DNA from 2 places in the Streptomyces sp. NPDC057743 genome. Region 2 is predicted to be linked to the other one. Evidence: riboswitches for the same ligand, from Rfam matches in the RefSeq annotation. Region 2 holds a riboswitch; the other holds the start of a gene.
The links. A riboswitch is a leader RNA that binds a small molecule or an ion and turns the genes downstream of it on or off. The one in region 2 is predicted to bind S-adenosylmethionine.

Region 1: another riboswitch for S-adenosylmethionine. It lies ahead of thrC (threonine synthase); the one in region 2 lies ahead of ACFVFQ_RS03585 (aminotransferase class V-fold PLP-dependent enzyme).

The regions. Positions count from the first base shown of each region.
Region 1 covers NZ_JBHVJX010000008.1:110,557-121,889, reverse strand. Annotated here, with positions in the region: gene ACFVFQ_RS11600 (cytochrome c oxidase assembly protein) at 1-234, opposite strand, end outside; gene ACFVFQ_RS11595 (trehalose-6-phosphate synthase) at 386-1,891, opposite strand; gene ACFVFQ_RS11590 (glucosyl-3-phosphoglycerate synthase) at 1,941-2,900, opposite strand; SAM riboswitch class I at 3,076-3,233, shown strand; gene thrC (threonine synthase) at 3,251-4,528, shown strand; gene ACFVFQ_RS11580 (MoaD/ThiS family protein) at 4,582-4,914, shown strand; gene ACFVFQ_RS11575 (cold-shock protein) at 5,378-5,581, shown strand; gene groL (chaperonin GroEL) at 6,048-7,673, shown strand; gene ACFVFQ_RS11565 (DUF998 domain-containing protein) at 8,055-9,254, shown strand; gene ACFVFQ_RS11560 (PTS transporter subunit EIIC) at 9,472-11,106, opposite strand; gene murQ (N-acetylmuramic acid 6-phosphate etherase) at 11,175-11,333, opposite strand, start outside.
Region 2 covers NZ_JBHVJX010000002.1:343,500-354,832, forward strand. Annotated here, with positions in the region: gene ACFVFQ_RS03560 (NlpC/P60 family protein) at 1-326, opposite strand, end outside; gene ACFVFQ_RS03565 (NYN domain-containing protein) at 636-2,009, opposite strand; gene ACFVFQ_RS03570 (hypothetical protein) at 2,028-2,267, opposite strand; gene ACFVFQ_RS03575 (rhomboid family intramembrane serine protease) at 2,454-3,185, shown strand; gene ACFVFQ_RS03580 (Lrp/AsnC ligand binding domain-containing protein) at 3,182-3,463, shown strand; gene ACFVFQ_RS03585 (aminotransferase class V-fold PLP-dependent enzyme) at 4,113-5,486, opposite strand; SAM riboswitch class IV at 5,690-5,807, opposite strand; gene trpD (anthranilate phosphoribosyltransferase) at 5,894-6,958, opposite strand; gene ACFVFQ_RS03595 (cytochrome bc complex cytochrome b subunit) at 7,100-8,737, opposite strand; gene ACFVFQ_RS03600 (Rieske 2Fe-2S domain-containing protein) at 8,734-9,777, opposite strand; gene ACFVFQ_RS03605 (c-type cytochrome) at 9,774-10,583, opposite strand; gene ACFVFQ_RS03610 (heme-copper oxidase subunit III) at 10,661-11,281, opposite strand.

The sequences.
Region 1 (11,333 bases), on a different contig from region 2:
CGGCCAGAACAGCTCGTGGTCGTAGACCGCCAGCCCCGACATGGTCGCCACCGCGATCGCGCCCAGCCCGAGCCCGGCGAACGCCACCACCCGGGCCACCGGCCAGCGCTCCTGGCGCCGGGCCAGCCGCGCCACGCCCCAGGCGTACAGGCCGCCCAGCACGACGATCAGGACCAGTGCGTACGGATCGAGCTGCCAGGTGCCGAGCAGCCGGCCGGCGGTGAGCTCCGGCAGTCCGGCCGCGAGCCGCTGCGCGGCCGGGTCCGCGGCCGGGACGAGCGTCGTGGTCGCGGCCGCCGCAAGGGGGGAAACTGTCACGGCCCACCACGCTAGCCCCGCCCGCTGACGATCTACCGGCGGGGCACCCTTCCCGGGCGTCCCGCGGTCACTCGCCCAGCGCCCGCAGCTGCTCCAGGAACCACTGCGCGGGCGGCAGCGCCGTCGCCGCGGCGGCCAGCCGGGCGCAGCGCGCGGTCCGCTCCTCGGCCGGCATCGTCAGCCCCGCGTGCAGCGCCCGCGCGGTCTGCGCCACGTCGTACGGATTGACCGTGAGCGCGTCCGCGCCCAGCTCCTCCCAGGCGCCGGCCTCCCGGGAGAGGACCAGGGCGCACCCCGCGTCGGAGACCACCGGCACCTCCTTGGCGACCAGGTTCATCCCGTCCCGGATCGGGTTGACCAGCGCCACGTCCGCCAGCCGGTACGCCGCCAGCGACCGTGCGAAGTCGTCCTTGACGTGCAGCACCACCGGCTGCCAGGTGGCCGTCCCGTATTCCGCGTTGATCTCCTCGGCGAGCGCGCCGACCCGCGCGGTGTAGTCGCGGTAGACGGCCAGGTCCTGCCGCGAGGGGTAGGCGAACGCGAGGTGCACCACCCGCTCCCGCCACTCCGGCCGGTCGGCCAGCAGCCGCCGGTAGGCCAGCAGCCCGCGCACGATGTTCTTGGACAGCTCCGTCCGATCCACCCGGACGATCGTCTTCCGGTCGACCCCGCCGATCTGCGCCCGCAGCGCCGCCATCCGCTCCTCGACGTCCGGCCGCCGCGACCGCTCCCGCAGGAACTCCGCGTCCGCGCCCAGCCCGTGGACCCCGATCCGGGTCCGGCGCGCCTCTCCTTCCGACGGCACCGCGACCACGCTCGGCGTCTCGTGCCGCGGCCAGTGCGCGGTGCAGTCCGGCTCCAGCGCCCGCTCGCAGCAGGCGGTGAACGCCCGCGCCCAGCGCTCGGTCAGGAAGTTGGCGCGGTCGGCGCCCAAGATGCCGAGCGTCAGCTTCCGTTGGACGTCGTCGGGCAGTATCGCGAAGTACTCCGGCGGCGCCCACGGGGTGTGCGAGAAGTGCGCGATCCGCACGTCCGGCCGTGCCTGGCGCAGCATCCCCGGCACCAGCGCCAGGTGGTAGTCCTGCACCAGCACCGCGGCCCCGGGGCCCGCGCCCTCCGCGAGCGCGTCGGCGAACGCCGCGTTGTACGCCTCGTACGCCGCCCACTGGTCGCGGAAGTCCCCGTCGAACGCCGGCTCCAGCGACGTCTGGTACAGCATGTGGTGGACGAACCACAGCACGGAGTTGGCGACGTCGTTGTAGGCCGCGGCGTGCACCTGGGCCGGGATGTCGAGCATCCGCACGCGCTGCCCGCCGGTGTCCGCGACGTCCAGCAGCCCGCCGGTCCGCCGCACCGCCTCCCGGTCACCGTCCCCGAGCGCGGCACAGACCCACACCGCGTCCGTCTCAGGACCAATGGCCGAGAGCCCGGAGACCAGCCCCCCGCCGCCCCGCTTGGCGGTCAGTTCGCCGCCCGCTCCCAGGGCGTACGACACCGGCCCGCGGTTGGACGCGACGAGGACTGAAGCACCTGGCTGGACCGGACTGCGCTCGGAGACCGTCTCGGAGACCATGTCGCGACATTAACCCGCCGGGGAACCGCGCAAACGTACGGGCCGCCTCTCAGGCGGCCCGCCGCTCCGCGTATTCGGGTATCTCGGCCATCGGCGGCCGCTCCTCGGTGTCCACCGCGGTCGTCCGCGGCACGAAGCCGTGCTCCCCACGGTCGAACTGGGTCAGCCGGGGGCGGATCAAGTGGCCGCGGGCCAGCCGGAGTTGGGCGGTGCGGTAGATGGCGGCGGCCATCCGGCCGAGCGCCTGGCCGCCCTGGTGGCGGTGCTTGCGGACCCCGACGTCCACCTGGGCCAGGGCGTCCAGCCCGACGGTGTGCAGGGCGTCCACCAGCAGGCCCAGCTCCACGCCGTAGCCGACCGGGAACGGCAGCTGCTCCAGCAGCGAGCGCCGGGCCGCGTACTCCCCGCCCAGCGGCTGCACGAAGCCGGCCAGTTGGGGCCAGTGGAGGTTGAGCAGCGGCCGGGCGACCAGCTCGGTGACCCGCCCGCCCTGGCCGGGCGCCGGGCCCTGCCCGGTCTCCAACGGCCGGTCGTACATGGCCTTGACGAACTGGACGTCCGGGTCGGTCAGCAGCGGCCCGACGATCCCCGAGACGAAGGTGGCGGAGAACTCCCGCAGGTCGGCGTCGACGAAGCAGACGATGTCGCCGCCGGTCACCATCAACGAGCGCCAGAGCACCTCACCCTTGCCGGGCAGCGCGGGCATACGGGGCAGCACGCTGTCCCGGTGGACGACCCGGGCGCCGGCTTCCGCGGCGACCTCGGCGGTGCGGTCGGTGGAGCCCGAGTCCAGCACCACCAGCTCGTCGACCAGCGGCACCTCCCCGGTCATCAGATCGGCGCGGATCGCGGTGACGATGGCGCCGACCGTCGCCTCCTCGTCGAGCGCGGGCAGCACCACGCTGACCGTCTGGCCCGTCTGGTGCTTGGCCTCCAGCAGCCGCGCAAGCGGGCGGTCCGCGGCGGACCAGGAGCGTTCGGCCAGCCAGCGCTCCACTTCTTCCAGCACGTCTACGACTCTCCTCGGTGGGCCCCGAACGGGAGCCCGTTATGTGATCCATCTCGCGGACCGGACGACTATCTCAACGGTCAGTGCCTTCGGTTACAGTCTTGAACAACGCGGACGCGCCCCGCATGTCGGGGTCGCCGCGCAACAAATGCCTGGGCTCCGCCCAGCGCCATAGCGCTCATCCAGAGGGGCAGAGGGATACGGCCCGTTGAAGCCCCGGCAACCCTCCAGCCGGTCTCCGCCGCAAGACAGCACAGTGCGCGCGCGAGGCTCCCGGCTAGGGAAGGTGCCAAATCCGTCTCGCGGCGAAATGCGCCGTGAGGAAGATGAGGAGAAAGGGCCTCGCCTCCATGGCTGTGCAAGCAACCGAACCCACCCCCGCTGTTGCCCTCGGCCCCGCCGTCGCGCTCTCCTGCCGCGAGTGCGCACAGCGCTTCCAGCTCGGCCCGATCTTCGCGTGCCAGGAGTGTTTCGGCCCGCTGGAGATCGCCTACGACCTGCCGACCGGTGACCCCGAGGGCCTGCGGAAGCGGATCGAGTCCGGCCCCGCCAACATCTGGCGTTACGCCCCCCTGCTGCCCGTCCCCGCCGACGTGGCCGACAAGCCCAACCTCAACCCCGGCTTCACCAAGCTCGTCAAGGCCGACCGGCTCGCCGCCGAACTGGGCGTCACCGGCGGCCTGTACGTCAAGGACGACTCCGGCAACCCGACCCACTCCTTCAAGGACCGGGTCGTCGCGATCGCCGTCGAGGCCGCCCGCGCCTTCGGCTTCACCACCCTCTCCTGCTCCTCGACCGGCAACCTGGCCGGCGCGGTCGGCGCCGCGGCGCGCCGCGCGGGCCTGAAGTCCTGCGTCTTCATCCCGCACGACCTGGAGCCCGGCAAGGTCGTGATGGCCGCGGTCTACGGCGGTGACCTGGTCGCCATCGAGGGCAACTACGACGACGTCAACCGCTTCTGCTCCGAGCTCATCGGCGACCCGCTGGGCGAGGGTTGGGGCTTCGTCAACGTCAACCTCCGCCCGTACTACGGCGAGGGCTCCAAGACCCTGGCGTACGAGATCTGCGAGCAGTTGGGCTGGCAACTGCCGGACCAGTTGGTCATCCCGATCGCGTCCGGCTCCCAGCTCACCAAGATCGACAAGGGGTTGAAGGAGCTGATCGCCCTCGGCCTGGTCGAGGACAAGCCGTACAAGATCTTCGGCGCGCAGGCCGAGGGCTGCTCGCCGGTGTCGGTGGCCTTCAAGGCCGGGCACGAGGTCGTCCGGCCGCAGAAGCCGAACACCATCGCCAAGTCGCTGGCGATCGGCAACCCGGCCGACGGCCCGTACGTGCTGGACATCGCGCGCCGCACCGGCGGCGCCGTCGAGGACGTCACCGACCCCCAGATCGTGGAGGCCATCAAGCTGCTGGCCCGTACGGAGGGGATCTTCGCGGAGACCGCGGGCGGGGTGACCGTCGGCGTGACCAAGAAGCTGATCGAGAACGGTGTGTTGGACCCGTCGTTGACCACGGTGGTGCTGAACACCGGCGACGGGCTGAAGACCCTCGACGCCGTCGCCTCCGGGCCCACCGCCACCATCCGCCCGGACCTGGACGCGTTCCGCGCGGCCGGCCTGGCGGACTGAGCCGGCCCCGCCCCTCCCGCTCCCCCTCTTCCCGCAGCCCTGGAGGCAGCAACATGAGCGTCACCGTCCGCATCCCCACCATCCTGCGCACCTACACCGGCGGCAAGGCCGAGGTCCCGGCCGAGGGCGCGACCCTCTCCGAGGTGATCGCCGACCTGGAGAAGAACCACACCGGCATCGCGGCCCGGGTGCTCGACGACGCCGGCAAGCTCCGCCGCTTCGTGAACGTCTACGTCAACGACGACGACGTCCGCTTCGAGCAGGGCCTTGCGACCCCGACCCCGGAAGGCGCGGGCGTCTCGATCATTCCGGCGGTGGCTGGAGGTTCCGGGGCGCAGCCCCGTCCTGCCGGGGTGGTGGTCGGGCGACGGGCGGGCGGCTGCTGAGGCCCCTCGACCGCCCCGCGCGGAGCGCGCAGATCGGATTTGCGCCAACTCTGTCCGGGTGGTGTCCGGAAATTGCCCCGTCCGTGCCAAACGGACGGGGCAATTCCGTGTGGTGAAAGGGGATACCATTGGGGCGATCCCCCTCCGTTTATCTCCGCGTGCATGCCGAACGCATATGAGATCGCGGTGAGTTGTGCGCAAGTTGTGTGCGCGATTTGTCGGCTGTGTGCCTTATTCCCGGCCCGACTTGCTCTGGAATAACGGCATTTGAGCGCATACGGCCGTTTCTCTGACTCCAGAATTCTCGTCCGATTGACCTGTTGCGCTGGGCATCGGTCCAGATACATTCAGCGGCGGTCGACGCGTTCCGGCGCACACCCCACGGACCATTCCCAGGGGTGAGGTCTGACCCGGGTCCGCGGAGTGCGGTCCTGTGCAAGGGCCAGTAATAGGGGAGTTAGGCATGGCTCAGGGCACCGTCAAGTGGTTCAACGCGGAGAAGGGGTACGGCTTCATCGCGGTCGACGGTGGTGCGGATGTTTTCGTCCACTACAGCGCGATCCAGATGGACGGGTACCGCACCCTTGAGGAGGGTCAGCGGGTCGAGTTCGAGATCTCGCAGGGCCAGAAGGGGCCACAGGCGGACATGGTCCGGGTCACCGCCTGAGGCGGCGGCCGACTGCATCGTTGGAAAGAAGGCCCGCATCCCCGCGTACGGGGTTGCGGGCCTTCTGCTGTTCCCGGGCCCGGAGTTCGGGCCCGTACCGCCGTGCTACGCGGGCGCGCGGGGCGCGCGCACGGAGGCAGGGGTGGCAAGGGTGGTGCCGCGAGCCGGGTGGCCGCCGGTCAGGCGCCCGCGTCCACCCGTCGCCCGACCGTGATCCCCGGGGGAGACATCTCCGATGCCGCTTGCACTCGATGGGTGCGAGTGCTAATCATTGCGTTAGCACTCTCCTCGTGAGAGTGCTGAATGAGGACCGGGTCGGTGAGGCCCGCACGCCGGGTGGGGCAAGGAACCGCGCGGCATGTAGGCCGTCCGTCGCGGGCGCCAGCACGGTCCAGGAGCTTCCTCCCCCAAGCTCGGCTTGGTTCGAGTCGGGGGTACCCCCATCAGTCCGGAGGGACCACTTCACATGGCCAAGATCATCGCGTTCGACGAGGAGGCGCGGCGCGGCCTTGAGCGCGGTATGAACCAGCTCGCCGACGCCGTCAAGGTCACCCTCGGCCCCAAGGGCCGCAACGTCGTCCTTGAGAAGAAGTGGGGCGCCCCCACGATCACCAACGATGGTGTGTCCATCGCCAAGGAGATCGAGCTGGAGGACCCGTACGAGAAGATCGGCGCTGAGCTGGTCAAGGAGGTCGCGAAGAAGACGGACGACGTCGCCGGTGACGGCACGACGACCGCGACCGTCCTGGCCCAGGCGCTGGTCCGCGAGGGCCTGCGCAACGTCGCTGCCGGTGCCAACCCGATGGCCCTGAAGCGCGGCATCGAGAAGGCCGTCGAGGCCGTCTCCGGTGCGCTGCTCGACCAGGCCAAGGAGATCGAGACCAAGGAGCAGATCGCCTCCACCGCGTCCATCTCCGCCGCCGACCCGCAGATCGGCGAGCTGATCGCCGAGGCCATGGACAAGGTCGGCAAGGAAGGCGTCATCACCGTCGAGGAGTCCCAGACCTTCGGTCTGGAGCTGGAGCTCACCGAGGGTATGCGCTTCGACAAGGGCTACATCTCGGCGTACTTCGCGACCGACATGGAGCGCATGGAGGCGGCGCTTGAGGACCCGTACATCCTCATCGTCAACTCCAAGATCGGCAACGTGAAGGACCTGCTGCCTCTCCTGGAGAAGGTCATGCAGTCCGGCAAGCCGCTGCTGATCATCGCCGAGGACGTCGAGGGCGAGGCCCTGTCGACCCTGGTCGTCAACAAGATCCGCGGCACCTTCAAGTCCGTCGCCGTCAAGGCGCCCGGCTTCGGTGACCGCCGCAAGGCCATGCTCGGCGACATCGCCATCCTCACCGGTGGCACCGTCATCTCCGAGGAGGTCGGCCTCAAGCTGGAGAACGCCGGTCTCGACCTGCTCGGCCGCGCCCGCAAGGTCGTCATCACCAAGGACGAGACCACCATCGTCGACGGTGCCGGCGACAGCGAGCAGGTCCAGGGCCGGGTCAACCAGATCCGCGCCGAGATCGAGAACAGCGACTCGGACTACGACCGCGAGAAGCTCCAGGAGCGCCTCGCGAAGCTGGCCGGCGGCGTGGCCGTCATCAAGGCCGGCGCCGCGACCGAGGTCGAGCTCAAGGAGCGCAAGCACCGCATCGAGGACGCCGTTCGCAACGCGAAGGCGGCCGTCGAGGAGGGCATCGTCGCCGGTGGTGGCGTGGCCCTGCTGCAGGCTTCCTCGGTCTTCGAGAAGCTGGAGCTGGACGGCGACGAGGCCACCGGTGCCGCCGCCGTGAAGCTGGCCCTGGAGGCCCCGCTCAAGCAGATCTCCGTGAACGCCGGCCTTGAGGGTGGCGTCATCGTGGAGAAGGTGCGCAACCTGACCCCGGGTCACGGCCTGAACGCCGCGACCGGCGACTACGTCGACATGATCGCCGAGGGCATCATCGACCCGGCCAAGGTGACGCGCTCCGCGCTGCAGAACGCCGCCTCCATCGCGGCGCTCTTCCTCACCACCGAGGCCGTCATCGCCGACAAGCCGGAGAAGGCCGCCGCTGCCGGCGCGCCGGGCGGCATGCCGGGCGGTGACATGGACTTCTGATCAACCCCTGGTTGATCTCGTCCGTTCCGTTCGCCGGGGCGGCACCTCCTTCCCAAGGGGGTGCCGCCCCGGCGGCGTTGTATCCGGGGTCCTCGTCTTACGGGGCGCGGGACATGCGGCGAGGGCCTACGGCGGGCGCCCCTCCCACGCACTGACGGCGCGTCAAACGCGAGGACGGGCATGGCCGGATACCGCGTTCAGGGGATCGGTTCGGCCTGACGGGTGGCGGCTCGGCGCGCCTCCACCCGGCGCTCCTACGTGGAGGGCCATGCCGGGGAGACCCTTCGCACTAGGGCCCGTCCGATGGGTCAGGGGCGGTCCCGGCCATGACCCATCGGACAGGCCCCAGGCCCCCGACCCCACCCGGAACAGGACCCGCACGTGCCGAACGTCCCGAACCCCACGCGGACCGGCGACCGCACCGCCTACGAGCCCGTGGTCGCGCCCACCACCCACTACGCCGGCCGGGAGGCGACGGCGGCCGTGCTCTTCGGCGCCGCCGCCCTGCTCTACAACTGGTGGCTGCTGGAATTCCGACTCCCCACCGGCCTCGACCCCCGCCACTCCTACGTCAGCGAGCTCTACGCCGCCGACCAGCGGTTCCGGGTGCTCTTCGGCGCCCTGGAGAGCGGTTGCGCACTCCTCGTCATCGTGGGCGCCCTGCTCGCCCGCAGCACGCCCGCCGGGCACGGCCGTTGGGCCCGCGCGGGCTGGCTCGCACTGGTCGGCCTCGGGCTCTCCTCGCTGGCCGACGTGCTGCTCCCGATGGCCTGCGCCCCCTCGCTGGAGCCCGGCTGCGAGCCCGTCCACCCCTGGCACACCGCCACGAGCGCCTTCGCCCACTTCTTCCTCTTCGCCTCGATGGCGTGCCTGAGCCGTGCGGCCGCGGTGCAGCGGCCGCCGATGCCGTCGGTCCGTCGCTGGGGCCCGCGCGTCCTGGCCGTGGCGATGCCCGCCGCGATCCTCACCGTCGGCCCGCTCCTGGGGCACCCCGGTTGGCACGGCGTACCGCAGCGCGTCCACCTGGTGCTGGTGGGCGTGTGGTTCGCCCTGCTGGCCACGGAGTTGGGGCGCTCGGCGCGCCGGCGGCGGCGCTGGGCCGGCCACTGGGACGGCCGCTGGGAGCGGTACGTCGAAGGGCTCAGGCGCGCCTGCCGGAGCGAACCTCTGGGGCGGGTGGACGAACTCAGTGAGGGGGACGGCGCGCTTCCCGGGCCGGAGAGCCGCCCCCGTGGTGGGGAGGGTGTGCTTTCCGTGTGGGAGGGCGGTCCTCTTGGAGGCGACGGTGCGCTTCCTGGGCGGGAAGACGGTTGCCTTGGGCGCGAGGGTGAACTCCCTGGAGGAGAAGGGGGAATTGGCGCGGGAACTGAAGGGGGACATCGCGGGCGGGGGAGTGGGCCCGGGCCCCATGGCGAGGGGAGCGCTCCGCTTGGGGGCGAGGGTGTGCCTCTCAAGTCGGAGGGTGAACTTCCTGGAGGAGGCGAGCGCGGACCGGTTGGACGTGGGCGTGGACCTGGTGGGGAGGGAGTCGGTCCGGCGGGAGCCGGGGTGGAGGCGTCTGGTCCGGAGGGGGCGGGGTGAGAGGGGCCGGGTCGTAGGAGTTGGGACCGTCCGGAGGGGTGCGGTTGAGGGAGGTTGGGTCGGCTGCGCCGGGGCGCGGTGCCGGGGCAGCAGGGCGCTGGGCCGTGGGGGGTGGTGCTGAGGGGCTGGCTCTGCGGGGGCTGGTTCTGGTTCTGTGAGGGCGTCGGTTTGGGGTGAGGGGGGCGGGGCGGAGTGCGGTGGGTGAGGGGTTGGACGGTTATCCGGTGCCTTTGAGCGCCGTGGTTCGAGGGTCGGGGGTGGGGGGCCGCAGGGCGTCGTGGGTGGTGGTGTCGGGCCCCGGGGGTGTGGCCGGTTCGTTGGTGGGGGCGTTGGGGCTGTCGAGGATGCTGAGGTCATCGATGCCGTCGAGGTTGTCGTGGGTGTTGAGGTCGGTGCGCTGTTGCTTGCTGAGGCCGAAGAAGTAGGTGGCGATGAAGCCGACGGCGTAGCCGATGAGGAGGCCGAGGGCGTAGACGGCGAGTGTGGTGGTGAGCGGGTGGTTGCCCTTGACCAGCGGGAAGAGCGCCCAGCCGGAGGGGCCGATGGCGGTGGCGCCGACGGCGTCGCCGAGTTGGTTGAACAGGCCGATGAAGCCGCCGCCGAACGCGCCACCGAGGCAGGCGGTGATGAAGGGGCGGCCGAGGGGGAGCGAGACGCCGTAGATCAGGGGTTCGCCGACGCCGAGGAAGCCGGCGGGGAGGGCGGAGCGGATCGTGGTGCGCAGCGAGTGGTTGTGGCGGAGGCGGACGTAGAGGGCGAGGGCGGCGCCCACTTGGCCGGCGCCGGCCATGGCGAGGATCGGCAGCAGGGTCGTATAGCCCTGCTGCTGGATCAGGGTGGTGTGGATGGGGATGAGGGCCTGGTGGAGGCCCAGCATCACCAGGGGGAGGAAGAGGCCGCCGAGGAGGAAGCCGGCGATGGCGCCGCCGTGGGCGAGCAGCCAGGTGGCGGCGGTGCCGATGGCGGCGGAGACCTCGCCTGCGGCCCACATCAGGCCGAAGACGGTGACCAGGCCGGTGAGGAGGACGGTGAGGGTGGGGGTGAGGAGGACGTCCAGGGCCTCGGGGATGCGTCTGCGGAAGTGCTTCTCCAACTGGGCGGCGAGCAGGGCGGCGGCCAGGGCACCAAGGACGCCCCCTTGGCCGGGTGCCAACTGCTGGCCAAACGCGGTGACATGGGCGATGCCCGGGAAGACCGTGACGGCGGCGACGGCTCCTCCGAGGACGGGCGTGCCGCCGAACTCCTTCGCGGTGTGGTAGCCGACGAAGACCGCGATCAGGGACATGAAGCCGGAGGCGATGGCCGTCAGGGCCGGGACCAGGGCGGGCAGCCAACCGGCGTTGGTGAGCAGGCCGTTGAGGCCGGCGATGATGCCGCAGCCGATGAGGGCGGGGATGAGCGGCACGAAGATGTTGGCGATCCGGCGGAGGAACAGCTTCACCGGGGTGGCGTTGCGGGCCTTCTGCCGGGCCTTGAGGGCGGCGCCCCGGGCGGCTAGGTCGGCGGGGGTGGACCCGTTGGTTGCCTGGGATGTGGTGGGGGCGGGTGTGGTTGTGGATGTGGGCGTAGGGGCGGTTGTGGGGGCGTGGGCTGGAAGCTCGTTGAGGAGGCGGTCGAATTCGGGGGTGACATGGGCGACCGTGCCGGGGCCGAGCACGATTTGGTAGGTGTCGTCCTCCACGACACCCAGGACGGCGGGGAGCGCCTTGAGGGCGTCGTCCTGGACCAGGGAGCGGTCCCTGATGCCCAGGCGGAGGCGGGTCATGCAGTGGGCGACGGAGGTGACGTTGCCGGCGCCGCCTACGAGGGGGAGGAGCGCGGCAGCGGTGGCGCGATGCTTGTCTTCGGTCATGGGCGGTGCCTTGCTGTGCGATCAATGGGAGGGGAGGGGTGGTGGGTTGGCGGGTGAGGGGCTGGGCGTCAGTTGTGGTGGGGGTGGCCGGGGGCGGGGGTGCGCGAGGATTGGAGGGCGGTGCGGAGGTGGCCTCTGGAGGTGTCGAGGAGACGGGCGGCCTCGTGGCCGTCGACGCCGCCGAGCAGGACGAGGATGGCGTTCTTCACCTCGCCGCCGGTCTCGGT
Region 2 (11,333 bases):
CTGCCGCTGCGGTACTGGCCGGAGGCGATCGCGCCGAGGCCCTTGCGCAGCTGGTTCAGTTCGCCCTGGCCGCGGGCCACCTTGTCCTGGAGGTCGTCGACCTCCTTCTGGAGCTTGTCCTGCTGCTCCTTGACGCCGTTGTACTTCTCGGTGGCCTGCTCCGCGTCGTTGTAGAGCTTGTCGACCTCGGACTTGACGTCCTTCTTCGACTGGCTCGGATCGGCGTGCGCCGCCTGGGACGAGAGGGCGACGGCCGCGGCGGCGGTCGCGGTGAGCACGGTCACACGAGTACGGCTCGGCTGCTTGGGTCGACGGTGGGACGCCACGGGGGCGAGCTCCTTCTTCCTCCAGCCGCCTACCGGGAGTGGGGGGAGCTTTTGGGGCCCCGGCTCCGCGCGAACGCCGCGGACTCGGCGGTACCTTCACTGACCATCCCGGGTGGATGATCACCTGTATGAAGGTTCGAGGCCCGACCTTAGTAACCGAGTTGTGATCGCTTCAAATCCTCCCGGGAAAATTCCGTACCGCCGACCCCAACTTTTACCAACATCACACGGCCAGTAAGCGGCATTTGACGCTCCGATACGAAGCGCGGGCGAAGACCCCCGGCGATATTCCGGTCCACGCACGAAATGTCAGGTTCGAGCAAGTCGCTTGAGCAGCAAGGCGGATGCGACCGGCCGGGCCCCCGCCTTGGCGACGCCGTCGGCCACCTCGCGGTCCGAGGAGACCACCACCACCGGGCGGCCGGCCGGCTCGGCCCGCACCAGCTGACGGATCAACTCGTCGGCCGTCACGCCCGGTTTGCTGAACAGCACCCGCACCCCGCGCGGCGGCGCCAACAACACCGGCGCGGCCAACTCCGCCCCGTCGAAGACGCACGTCATCTCCGCACCGGTCTGGGCCGCCAGCACCGCCAACCCGCCCAGCAGCCGCAGCCGCTGCTTCTCCAACGGCATCGTCGGATAGCCGGTCTTGGTGACGTTGTAGCCGTCGACGACCAGATGCGCCTGGGGCAGCGCCAACAGCTGGTCCAGCAGCGCCGGATCGGTCTCCGACAGCGCCCGGGTCGCGATGTCCTTGGGCGTCATCCGGCCCGGCGCGACCGCCTCGACGGTGTCCGCGGGGCGCGCCGCGGCCGGCGGCAGCGCCAGCTCCCGCCGCAGCCCCTGCGCCGCGTCCAACACCGTGTCCAGCAGCAGCCGCAGCCGCATGTCCTCCACGCTGCGCCCCTCGCGGGCCGACCGCCGGCTGGCCTCCAACGCCGCCTCGGCCTCCGCGATGCGGGCCTTGAGCCGGCGCACCTCGCTGTCCGCCGCCGCCTTGTCGGTCGCCGCCCGCTCCCGGGCCTCGGTCAGCGCGGCCTCGGCCTTGCGGACCGCGGCCTCCCCACGCCGGATGTCGCTGAGCGCGCTGCGCAGCTTCCGCTGCAACGACTCGTTCTCCTTGCGGACCGCCTCCAGGTCCGCCCGGACCCGGTCCGCCTCGCTCCGCGCCTCGCCGCGCGCCTGCGCCAACTCCTCGCGCAGCCGGGCCAACTCCCGCTCGGCCTCCTCGCCGGCCCGCTCGGCGCGCGCCCGCTGCGCCTCCTCGCCGGCCGCCGCGACCAGCTTGACCCAGCCCTCGGGACGCAGCACATACGCCGCCGCCGCGACGTCCAGCGGATCGGCGGCGGCCGGCAGGGTCCCCTGCTCCAGCGCCTCGGCGAGCTCCGGCTGCGCCTGCCGCAGCTTGCCCGCGATCCGCTGCCGGAACACCGCGTCGCCCTCCAGCGCCGCAGCCATCGCGTTCCCCGCGAACTTGGCCCGACGACTCGGGGTGAAACGGGCGTACTGCCGCAAGGGGGGCGGGAGTTCGGAGACCGTCAGCGTCCCGAACCACTCCGCGGTGAGCGCCACAACGCGCCGCCGTACGCCCTCGGGCAGTGGCTGATCGAGCACCTCGTCGGCCACTGGACCGGGCGCGTCCGCACGCTCCGCCCCCGGCTCCCCTTCTGGACGTTCCACCACGGCTGCATCGCTCCGATCTCAGGCGCTCGCGCCCGGACGGTCCACCAGCTCGATCTGGTCGACCGCGTTGCACCAGCGGCAGCGCACGGACTCCACGGTCTCGCTGACGACCTCGCGCTCCTCCACCGACGGCTCACCGGCCAGATCCAGGTGCACGTACTCCACCACCTTGGACCGGCGGGTCACATCAAACCGGGTGAGATTGCCACAGAGCGCACAACGCCACCGGGTTTCCGCCGTCGGCAGGGGAACAGCCATCGTGTCGTCCTCTTTCGTACTCGTGCTGCGGTGCGCCCCGCGCGGGTGCGCCGCCGGACTGCGGAAATACGCAACGTACTGCCTGTAACCCTACGGCCTGGCAGGGGGCCGGCGCGGGCCCGCCCGGAAGCCGGGACGCGGCGAGGCACTCTGTCCCGTGTGCCCGCATTGCGCCATGATCACTTCATGACGGCGCCGGCCCACCCCGCCCACTCGCTGCGCGCGGTGTTCTCACGGATGACGAACGTGCTGATCGCGCTGTGCTGCGCGCTCTTCGTGCTCGGCCCCGCCTCCGGCCTGCTCCGCACCTACGGCACCGGCGCCGCCCTGCTCCGCGCCCAGAACGCCTACTTCGCGCACTGGGGCGTGATTCCGCTCGAACTGTGGAGGGGCTCCCCGCGGGCCCTGCTCACCCCGCTCACCGCACTCTTCGTGCACGGCAGCTGGCTGCACCTGCTCGGCAACGTCCTCTTCCTGTACGTCTTCGGCGGCATGACCGAGACCCGGATGGGCCGGCTCCCCTTCACCGTCTTCTACCTGACCGTCGGCTACCTCGCCCTGATCGGCTACGCGGCCGCGCACGCGCACTCGGACCAGACCCTGGTCGGCGCCTCCGGCTCCATCTCCGGCGTCCTGGGCGCCTTCCTCTTCCTCTTCCCCCGGGCCCGGGTCACCAGCCTCTTCCCGTTCCTGTTCTTCCTCCCGCTGCGCTTCCCCGCCTGGATCGTGCTGCTCTTCTGGTTCTGCCTCCAGTGGCAGGCCGCCCAGCACGACCCGGCCGGCCCCGGCGTCGCCTACCTCGCCCACGTCGTCGGCTTCGCCCTCGGATTCCTCTACGCATGGGCCCGCTACGGGCGGGATACTCTGGGGGCCACCAGGGGCAATGGACCGTCGGCCGAGGAAGAGAGCCAGCCGTGATCACGTCGATCGTGCTCATCAAGACCAGCGTGGACCAGATCCCGGAGATCGCCGAGCAGATCGCCGCGCTGGAAGGCGTCAGCGAGGTCTACTCGGTCACCGGCGCCCACGACCTCATCGCGATGGTCCGGGTCGCCCACCACGACGACCTCGCGGACGTCATCCCCGGCCGCATCAGCAAGGTCCCCGGCGTCGCCTCCACCGAGACGCACATTGCGTTCCGCACGTACTCGCAACACGATCTTGAGGCCGCGTTTTCCATCGGCCTCGACGCGTGACGCTTGCGCTTGGCTTGTCTTCCCACGTACTTGGCTTTCCCGCCGTGCGGGTTGCTGTCTTTGCGCCTGCGGCGCAAAGAGCGTTAGTCCGCTGCGCGGGGCTGTCGGCTGCGGTGACGGGCCTCCGGGGCCGGTATGCCAGACTGCTTCGCTTTACGTCTGGCATACCGGCCCCTCCGACCCGTCCCCTCCCGTTGGGTGGGTGGATAACTGGTGGGTGGGGGTTGGCCGTTGGGGTCCCCTGACGGCCGTCGCCCGGTCGCTGGGGCCGCCCGTCCTCCGTCGGTCACCACGCAGACTTACGCGCCCTTGTCCTCTGACGGTCACCACTCAGGCTCATGCGTCCCCCAATGGTCACCGCTCGGGCTCACACACCCACGCGCCCTCTGACGGCCACCACTCAACCCAGCGGCCCGAGTTGACCCACCGGGAGGAAGTTGCACCCACCGTCTTTTCCCACCCACCCACGGGAGGGGACGGGCCGGAGGGGTGGGGGGGCCGGACGTAAAGCGAAGCAGTCCCGGCCCCCCCCCCCCCCCGGCCCCCCCCCCACCCCGACAGCCCCGCGCAGCGGATACGCATTGCGCCGCAGGCGCAAAGACAGCAACCCGCGCGGCGGGAAAGCCAAGTACGTGGGAAGCCCACGGCGCTACGCGCCGACCGGCACACAACGACCGTCCTCCACGCGGTACTTCCACCGCGCCCCGTCGGCGACGAGCTCCCGGACCGCCCGCACGAAGCGGGCAATGTGCTCGTCCGGCGTCCCCGCCCCGAAGCTGACGCGGATCGCGTTCAGGGAGCGTTCGCCGGGGGCCGCCTCGGGGGCGCCGCACTCGCCGGGGTCCTGGGGGGCGCTGCCCAGCAGCGTGCGGACCAGGGGGTGCGCGCAGAACAGGCCGTCGCGGACGCCGATGCCGTACTCCGCGGAGAGCGCCGCGGCGAAGTGCGAGCTGTTCCAGCCGTCGACGACGAAGGAGAGGACGCCGACCCGCGGGGCGTCGTCGCCGAAGAGGGAGAGGATCCGGACTTCGGGGACGTCCGCCAGGCCCGCCCGGACCTGGGCGATCAGCTCCTGTTCGCGGGCGACCAGGCCCTCGAAACCGGCCTCGGTGAGCGCCCGGCAGGCGGAGGCGATGGCGTAGGCGCCGATGACGTTGGGGGAACCGGCCTCGTGCCGGGCGGCGGTGGTGTGCCACTCGACGTCCACCCCGCCGTCGGCGCGCCGGGTCACCTTCCGGCTGGCGCCCCCGCCGGCCAGGTACGGATCGGCGTCCTGGAGCCAGTCGGCGCGGCCGGCCAACACCCCGGCGCCGAACGGCGCGTAGAGCTTGTGGCCGGAGAACGCGACCCAGTCGACGTCGAGTTCGGCGAGGTTCACCGGGTGGTGCGGGGCGAGTTGGGCCGCGTCCAGCACGATCCGGGCGCCGTGGGCGTGCGCGGCGGCCGCCAACTCCCGTACCGGCCACAGCTCCCCGGTCACGTTCGAGGCGCCGGTGACGCACACCAGCGCGGGGCCGTAGGGCTCGCGGGCGGCCAGCGCCTTCTCCAGGGCGTCCACCGCCTGCCGCGGGGTGCGCGGCGCGTTGAGGTACGTCACGGCCAGGTCCGCGCGGCGCTCCCAGGGCAGCAGCGAGGCGTGGTGCTCGGTCTCGAAGACGAACACCCGGGTGCCCTGCGGCAGCGCGGCGGCCAGCAGGTTCAGCGAGTCGGTGGTGGAGCGGGTGAAGACGAGCTGGTCGTCGGGGCGGCAGCCGAGGAAGTCGGCGACCGTCTTGCGGCTGTTCTCGAAGAGGTCGGTGGAGAGTTGGGAGAGGTAGCCGGCGCCGCGGTGGACGCTGCCGTAGTACGGCGCGTAGCCGGCCACGTCGTCCCAGACCCGCTGGAGCGCGGGGGCGCTGGCGGCGTAGTCGAGCGCGGCGTAGTCGACCTCGCCGCCGGTCACCAGCGGGACGGTGACGTCCCGTCCCAGCACGGGCAGCGGGGCGCAGACGGCGCGGTCGGCGGCAGCGACGGAAACAGACATGGCGAACTCCCGTGAGAGGTAGGCGAGTTCACCGCGGTGAGGGGCGTCCTCGGGGCCCGAGAGGGGCGGGGAGGAGCGGCCGGGCACAACACCGCGGTGTGAAAGGAGAGCAGAGCTGAAGAGTGCGGGAACGGGGCCTGCGGCCCTAGCGCATTCGCTGCATCACGGGGAGGCTCCCTCGGGGACCAGGATCCCTGGCGAGGGATCCGCGCTTGCCGCAGACCTCGCTGCCTGCGGCCTGGTCATCACCCGGGGCACCCCGCCACGGAAGGAGGGTTGCCGGACAGCGGGCCGGGGCCTGTGTCGCTGTCACTCGTGACCTGGGCATGAATCTTGCCCGCGCGATCTTCGGTGCGCAAGTCCCGGTCCGCATTCCGGACCGGGACCTGCGTCACATCCGCCGGCCGTCAGGCGTTGCTGGCCGCCGCCCAGCGCTCCAGGGTGCGCTTGGCCGCCCCGGAGTCGAGGGACTCGGCCGCCCTGCCGAGGCCCTCCCGGATCCGCTCGGTCAACGGGGCGTCGGACGGCTCCAACGCGGCCAGCGCGGCCGCCGCGTTGAGCAACACGGCCTCCCGCACCGGGCCGGTCTCGCCGTCCAACAGCCGGCGGGCCACCTCCGCGTTGTACGACGCGTCCGCGCCGCGCAGCGCCGCCACCGGCACCAGGCCGATGCCGACGTCCCGGGGGTCGAACGGCTCCTCGCGGACCGTGCCGTCGCGCACGATCCACACCCGGGAGGTGGCGGTCGTGGTCAGCTCGTCCAACCCGTCGTCGCCGCGGAAGACCAGCGCGGAGGAGCCGCGCTCGGCGAGCACCCCGGCCAGGATCGGCGCCATCCGGGCGTCCGCGACGCCGGTTGCCTGGGCCTTGACCCGGGCGGGGTTGGTCAGCGGCCCCAGCACGTTGAAGGTCGTACGGATGCCCAACTGTCCGCGGGCGGCCGCCACATGGCGCAGCGCGGGGTGGAACTTGGCCGCGAAGCAGAAGGTGATGCCGGCCTCCTCGGCGACCTGAACGACCCGGCGCGGGCTCAGGTCCAGATTGACGCCCAGCTTCTCCAGCACGTCGGAGGCGCCGCTGGCCGAGGACGCGGCGCGGCTGCCGTGCTTGACGACCTTGGCGCCGGTGCCGGCGACCACGATCGCCGACATGGTGGAGATGTTGACGGTCTTCGCCCCGTCGCTGCCGGTGCCGACGATGTCGACGCTGGGGCCTGGCACGTCGATCAGGCTGGCGTGCGCGTACATCGTCCGCACCAGGCCGGAGATCTCCGCGACCGTCTCGCCCTTGGCGCGCAGCGCGACCGCGAAGCCGGCGATCTGCGCATCGGTGGCCTGGCCGCGCATGATCCGGTCCATGACCCAGGCGGTGTCGTCCGCGGTGAGGTCTTGGCCATCGAGGAGGGTGTTCAGGACGACCGGCCAGGAACGGTCCGCCACGCTGCCGCCGCCCGCCGGGGTCACAACGTTCATGGTCCACGCTCCTGGTTCGTCTCTTGCCGCTGTCGTCACCCTATCGACCTCCGCGCATGCCGAAGGGCCCCGTCCACAGGAATGGACGGGGCCCTCTGGGTGGCGTACTACCAGCGGTGCGCGCGCGGGCGCCCGCGGGGATCAGTGGTGGCCGTGGCCGCTGGTGATCTCCTTGTACTCCTCGACGGTCGGCTTGGCGATGACGTTGTCCTCGCCGTAGTAGCCCTTGGAGAGCTTGGCGCGCAGCTTCTGCGTGCGCTTGAGCTTGCGCCGAACGCCGTTCTCGTCGACCTCCGGACCGAGTTCGAGCGGCTCGGGCTGCTCGTGCTGGGTCAGGAAGTGCAGCTGCTCCTGGTTGAGCGGCTCGTGGACCTCGATGAACTCACCGTGCGGCAGGCGCTTGATGATGCCGGACTCGCGTCCGTGCAGCACCTTGTCCTTGTCGCGACGCTGGAGGCCCAGGCAGATCCGCTTGGTGGCGATGAAGGCCAGCACCGGCCCGACGAAGAACGCGATCCGGACGAACCAGGTGATCGAGTTGATCGACAGGTGGAAGTGCGTCGCCCACAGGTCGTTGCCGCCACCGATCAGCATCACGAAGTACGCGACGAGCCAGGCCACACCGAAGCCGGTGCGGGTCGGGGTGTTGCGCGGGCGGTCCAGGATGTGGTGCTCGCGCTTGTCGCCGCGGACCCAGGACTCGATGAACGGGTAGACCGCGATGGCGACCAGGACCAGCGGGAAGACCAGGATCGGGATCAGCACACCGAAGTTGATGGTGTGGCCCCAGAAGTTCCACTCCCAGCCCGGCATGACACGCACCAGGCCCTCGGCGAAGCCCATGTACCAGTCCGGCTGCGCACCGGTGGACACCTGGTCAGGCCGGTACGGGCCGATGGCCCACACGGGGTTGATGGAGGCGACCGCGGCGATCACCGAGATCACACCGAAGACCAGGAAGAAGAAGCCTCCGGCCTTCGCCATGTAGACCGGCAGCAGCGGCATGCCGACCACGTTGTCGTTGGTCTTGCCGGCACCCGGGAACTGCGTGTGCTTGTGGTAGAAGACCAGGATCAGGTGCGCCACCAGCAGGCCGAGCATGATGCCCGGCAGCAGCAGCACGTGCACCGTGAAGAACCGCGGAATGATGTCGTGCCCGGGGAACTCGCCACCGAAGATGAACATCTGCAGGTACGAGCCGACCAGCGGCATCGCCAGGATGACGCCCTCGATGAAGCGGACACCGGTGCCGGAGAGCAGGTCGTCCGGGAGCGAGTAACCGGTGAAGCCGGTGAACATGCCCAGGACGAACAGCAGGAAGCCGAACAGCCAGTTGACCTCACGCGGCTTGCGGAACGCGCCGGTGAAGAACACCCGCATCATGTGGACCATCATCGCGGCCAGGAAGACCAGCGCCGCCCAGTGGTGGATCTGCCGGATCAGCAGACCACCGCGCACGTCGAAGCTGATGTTCAGCGTCGACTCGAAGGCCTGGGTCATCTTGATCCCGTGCATCGGCACGTAGGACCCGTGGTAGGTGACCTCGGCCATGCTCGGGTGGAAGAACAGCGTCAGGTAGACACCGGTCAGGATGATGATGACGAAGCTGTAGAGCGCGACCTCACCCAACATGAAGGACCAGTGGTCCGGGAAGATCTTGCGCATGTTGGACTTCGCCAGGCTGTAGATGCCCAGCCGGCCGTCGGCCCAGTCGGCGATCCGCTCGCCCCGCGGCGCCTGGCCACGGCGCGTGGTGGTCGCGGTTGTCTCGTTACTCATCCGCGCTCCCAGAAGCTCGGGCCGACGGGCTCCGCGAAGTCGCTTACGGCTTCGAGATAGCCGTCCTTCACCGTGATGTGCAGCTGCGGCAGGGCGTGACCGGCCGGGCCGAAGATCACGCGACCACCGTCAGAGAGGTCGAAGGTCGACTGGTGGCAGGGGCACAGCACGTGGTGCGTCTGCTGCTCGTACAGGGAGATCGGGCAACCCACGTGGGTGCAGATCTTCGAGTACGCCACGATGCCCTCGTGCGACCAGGCCAGTTCCTGCTTGTCCTTGATGTTCTGCGGCTGGATCCGCACGAGCATCAGGGCGTCCTTGGCGATCTTGTTGGCGAAGTCCTCGTCGCTCTCCTCCAGGCCCTCGGGCTTGGCGAACGTGAGGGAGCCGACCGCGATGTCCTCGGGACGCAGCGGGAGGTTGGTCGACTGGTTGACCAGGCGGATGCCCTTCTTCCAGCCGGTGGTCCGCAGCTTCTTCTCGGGCAGCGGGCCGAGGTCGCGCAGCAGCACGACGCCGGAGAGCGGCACCAGGGCCATCGCGCCGAACATCGTGTTGCGGATCAGCTTGCGCCGACCCAGCTGCGACTCCTTGGCGCCCTCCGCGAAGTCCGCCAGGACCTTCGCCTTGACGTCGGGGGTGGCCTCGATCGGGTGCCGCTCCTGCGCCACCTCCTCGTCCGACATCAGCGTGCGGGCCCAGTGGACCGCGCCGGCGCCGATGCAGAAGAGCGCCACACCCAGCGTCAGGCCGAGCGCGAAGTTCAGCCCGCTGATGTGCCCGAGCGGGAAGATGTAGACGATCTTGTCGATCGGAATGGCCACGTACGACGCGATGAACGCGACGGTGGCGAGCATGGACACCGTGAAGAGCATGGCGACGGTGCGCTCGGAGCGCTTGGCGGCCCGCTCGTCGATGTCCTGGACGCGGTGCTCGTGGGGCGGCAGCCCGGGGTCGGCGAAGGGGTTGTCCGCCTTCCCTACCGCGCCCTCGTGAGTCGTCTCCCGCTCACTGGGAAGGTTTTCTTCTGTCTCACTCATGACTTCTTGGCCTTCGTAGTCCGGGCTGCGACCCAGATGGCGACCGCGACACACGCACCCAGCCCGAAGATGTAGCCGAAGAGACCTTCGGTCACCGGGCCCAGACCACCGAGTTCCATGCCGCCCGGGGTCGCGGTCTTGTCGCCGTTGACGGCGCCGAGGTACGCGACGATGTCCTTCTTGTTCTGCGGGCTCAGCGTGCCGTCACCGAAGGAGGGCATGTTCTGCGGGCCGGTCTGCATGGCCTCGTAGATGTGCTTCGGGTCCACGCCTTCCAGCGTCGGTGCGAACTTGCCGTTGGTGAGGGCACCGCCCTTACCGGTGAAGTTGTGGCACTGCGCGCAGTTGGTGCGGAACAGCTCGCCACCCTTGGCGACGTCGGCGCCCTCCGCGCTGTACTGCGTCTTGTCGGGCACGGACGGGCCCGGGCCCAGCGACGCGACGTACGCCGCGAGCTGGTCGATCTGCGCGTTGGTGTAGATGTTCTTCTTCCGCGGCACCTGGGCGCCGGGCTGCTGGGCCGGCATACGGCCGGTGCCCACCTGGAAGTCGACGGCGGCGGCGCCCACGCCGACCAGGCTCGGGCCGTCGGAGGTGCCCTGACCGCCGGTGCCGTGGCAGCTTGCGCAGCCCACGGCGAAGAGCTTCTTGCCCTCCTTGATGGCAAGAGACTGGGCGGTGTCATCGGCTTGAGCCTTGTCCGCCGGCGCGAACGCGGCGTACAGCCCCCCAGTGACCGCCAGCGCGAAGAGTAGGACGACGAGCGCCGCCAGCGGATGGCGCCGTCGTGCGGAGAGCTTTTTCACGGATTACCCCGGTGTCAGGATCTTCTGCGTCGATGCTTTGGCTGTGTCTGTCCGATATACGAGTCCGGCCGGACCTGTTACCGGATCAGGTAGATCGTGGCGAAGAGGCCGATCCAGACGACATCGACGAAGTGCCAGTAGTAGGACACGACGATGGCCGCGGTGGCCTGCGTGTGGGTGAACCTCTTGGCCGCGTACGTCCTGCCCAGGACCAGCAGGAAGGCGATCAGACCGCCCGTCACGTGCAGTCCGTGGAAACCGGTGGTCAGGTAGAACACCGAGCCGTACGGGCCGGACGAGAGCGAGAGGCCCTCGTGCTTGACCAGATCGGTGTACTCGAAGACCTGACCGCCGATGAAGATGGCACCCATGATGAAGGTGACCACGAACCACGCGCGCAGCTTCTTGACGTCGCCGCGCTCGGCGGCGAAAACGCCGAGCTGACACGTCAGTGAGCTGAGCACCAGGATCGTGGTGTTGGTCGCGGAGAACGGGAGATTGAGCGCATCGGCGGAATGCTTCCAATACGCCTCGCCCGTTACGGACCGGAGGGTGAAGTACATCGCGAAGAGGGCCGCGAAGAACATCAGCTCGGAACTCAGCCAGATGATGGTTCCGACGCTGGTGAGGTTCGGCCGATTGACCGACGGGTGCGCGTGCCCGGTATCTACTGTCGTTGCTGTCGCCACGACCGACATTATGTCGGTCGCTTATCCCGCCCTCACTCCGGGGGGTGCCGTTCGGTGTGTC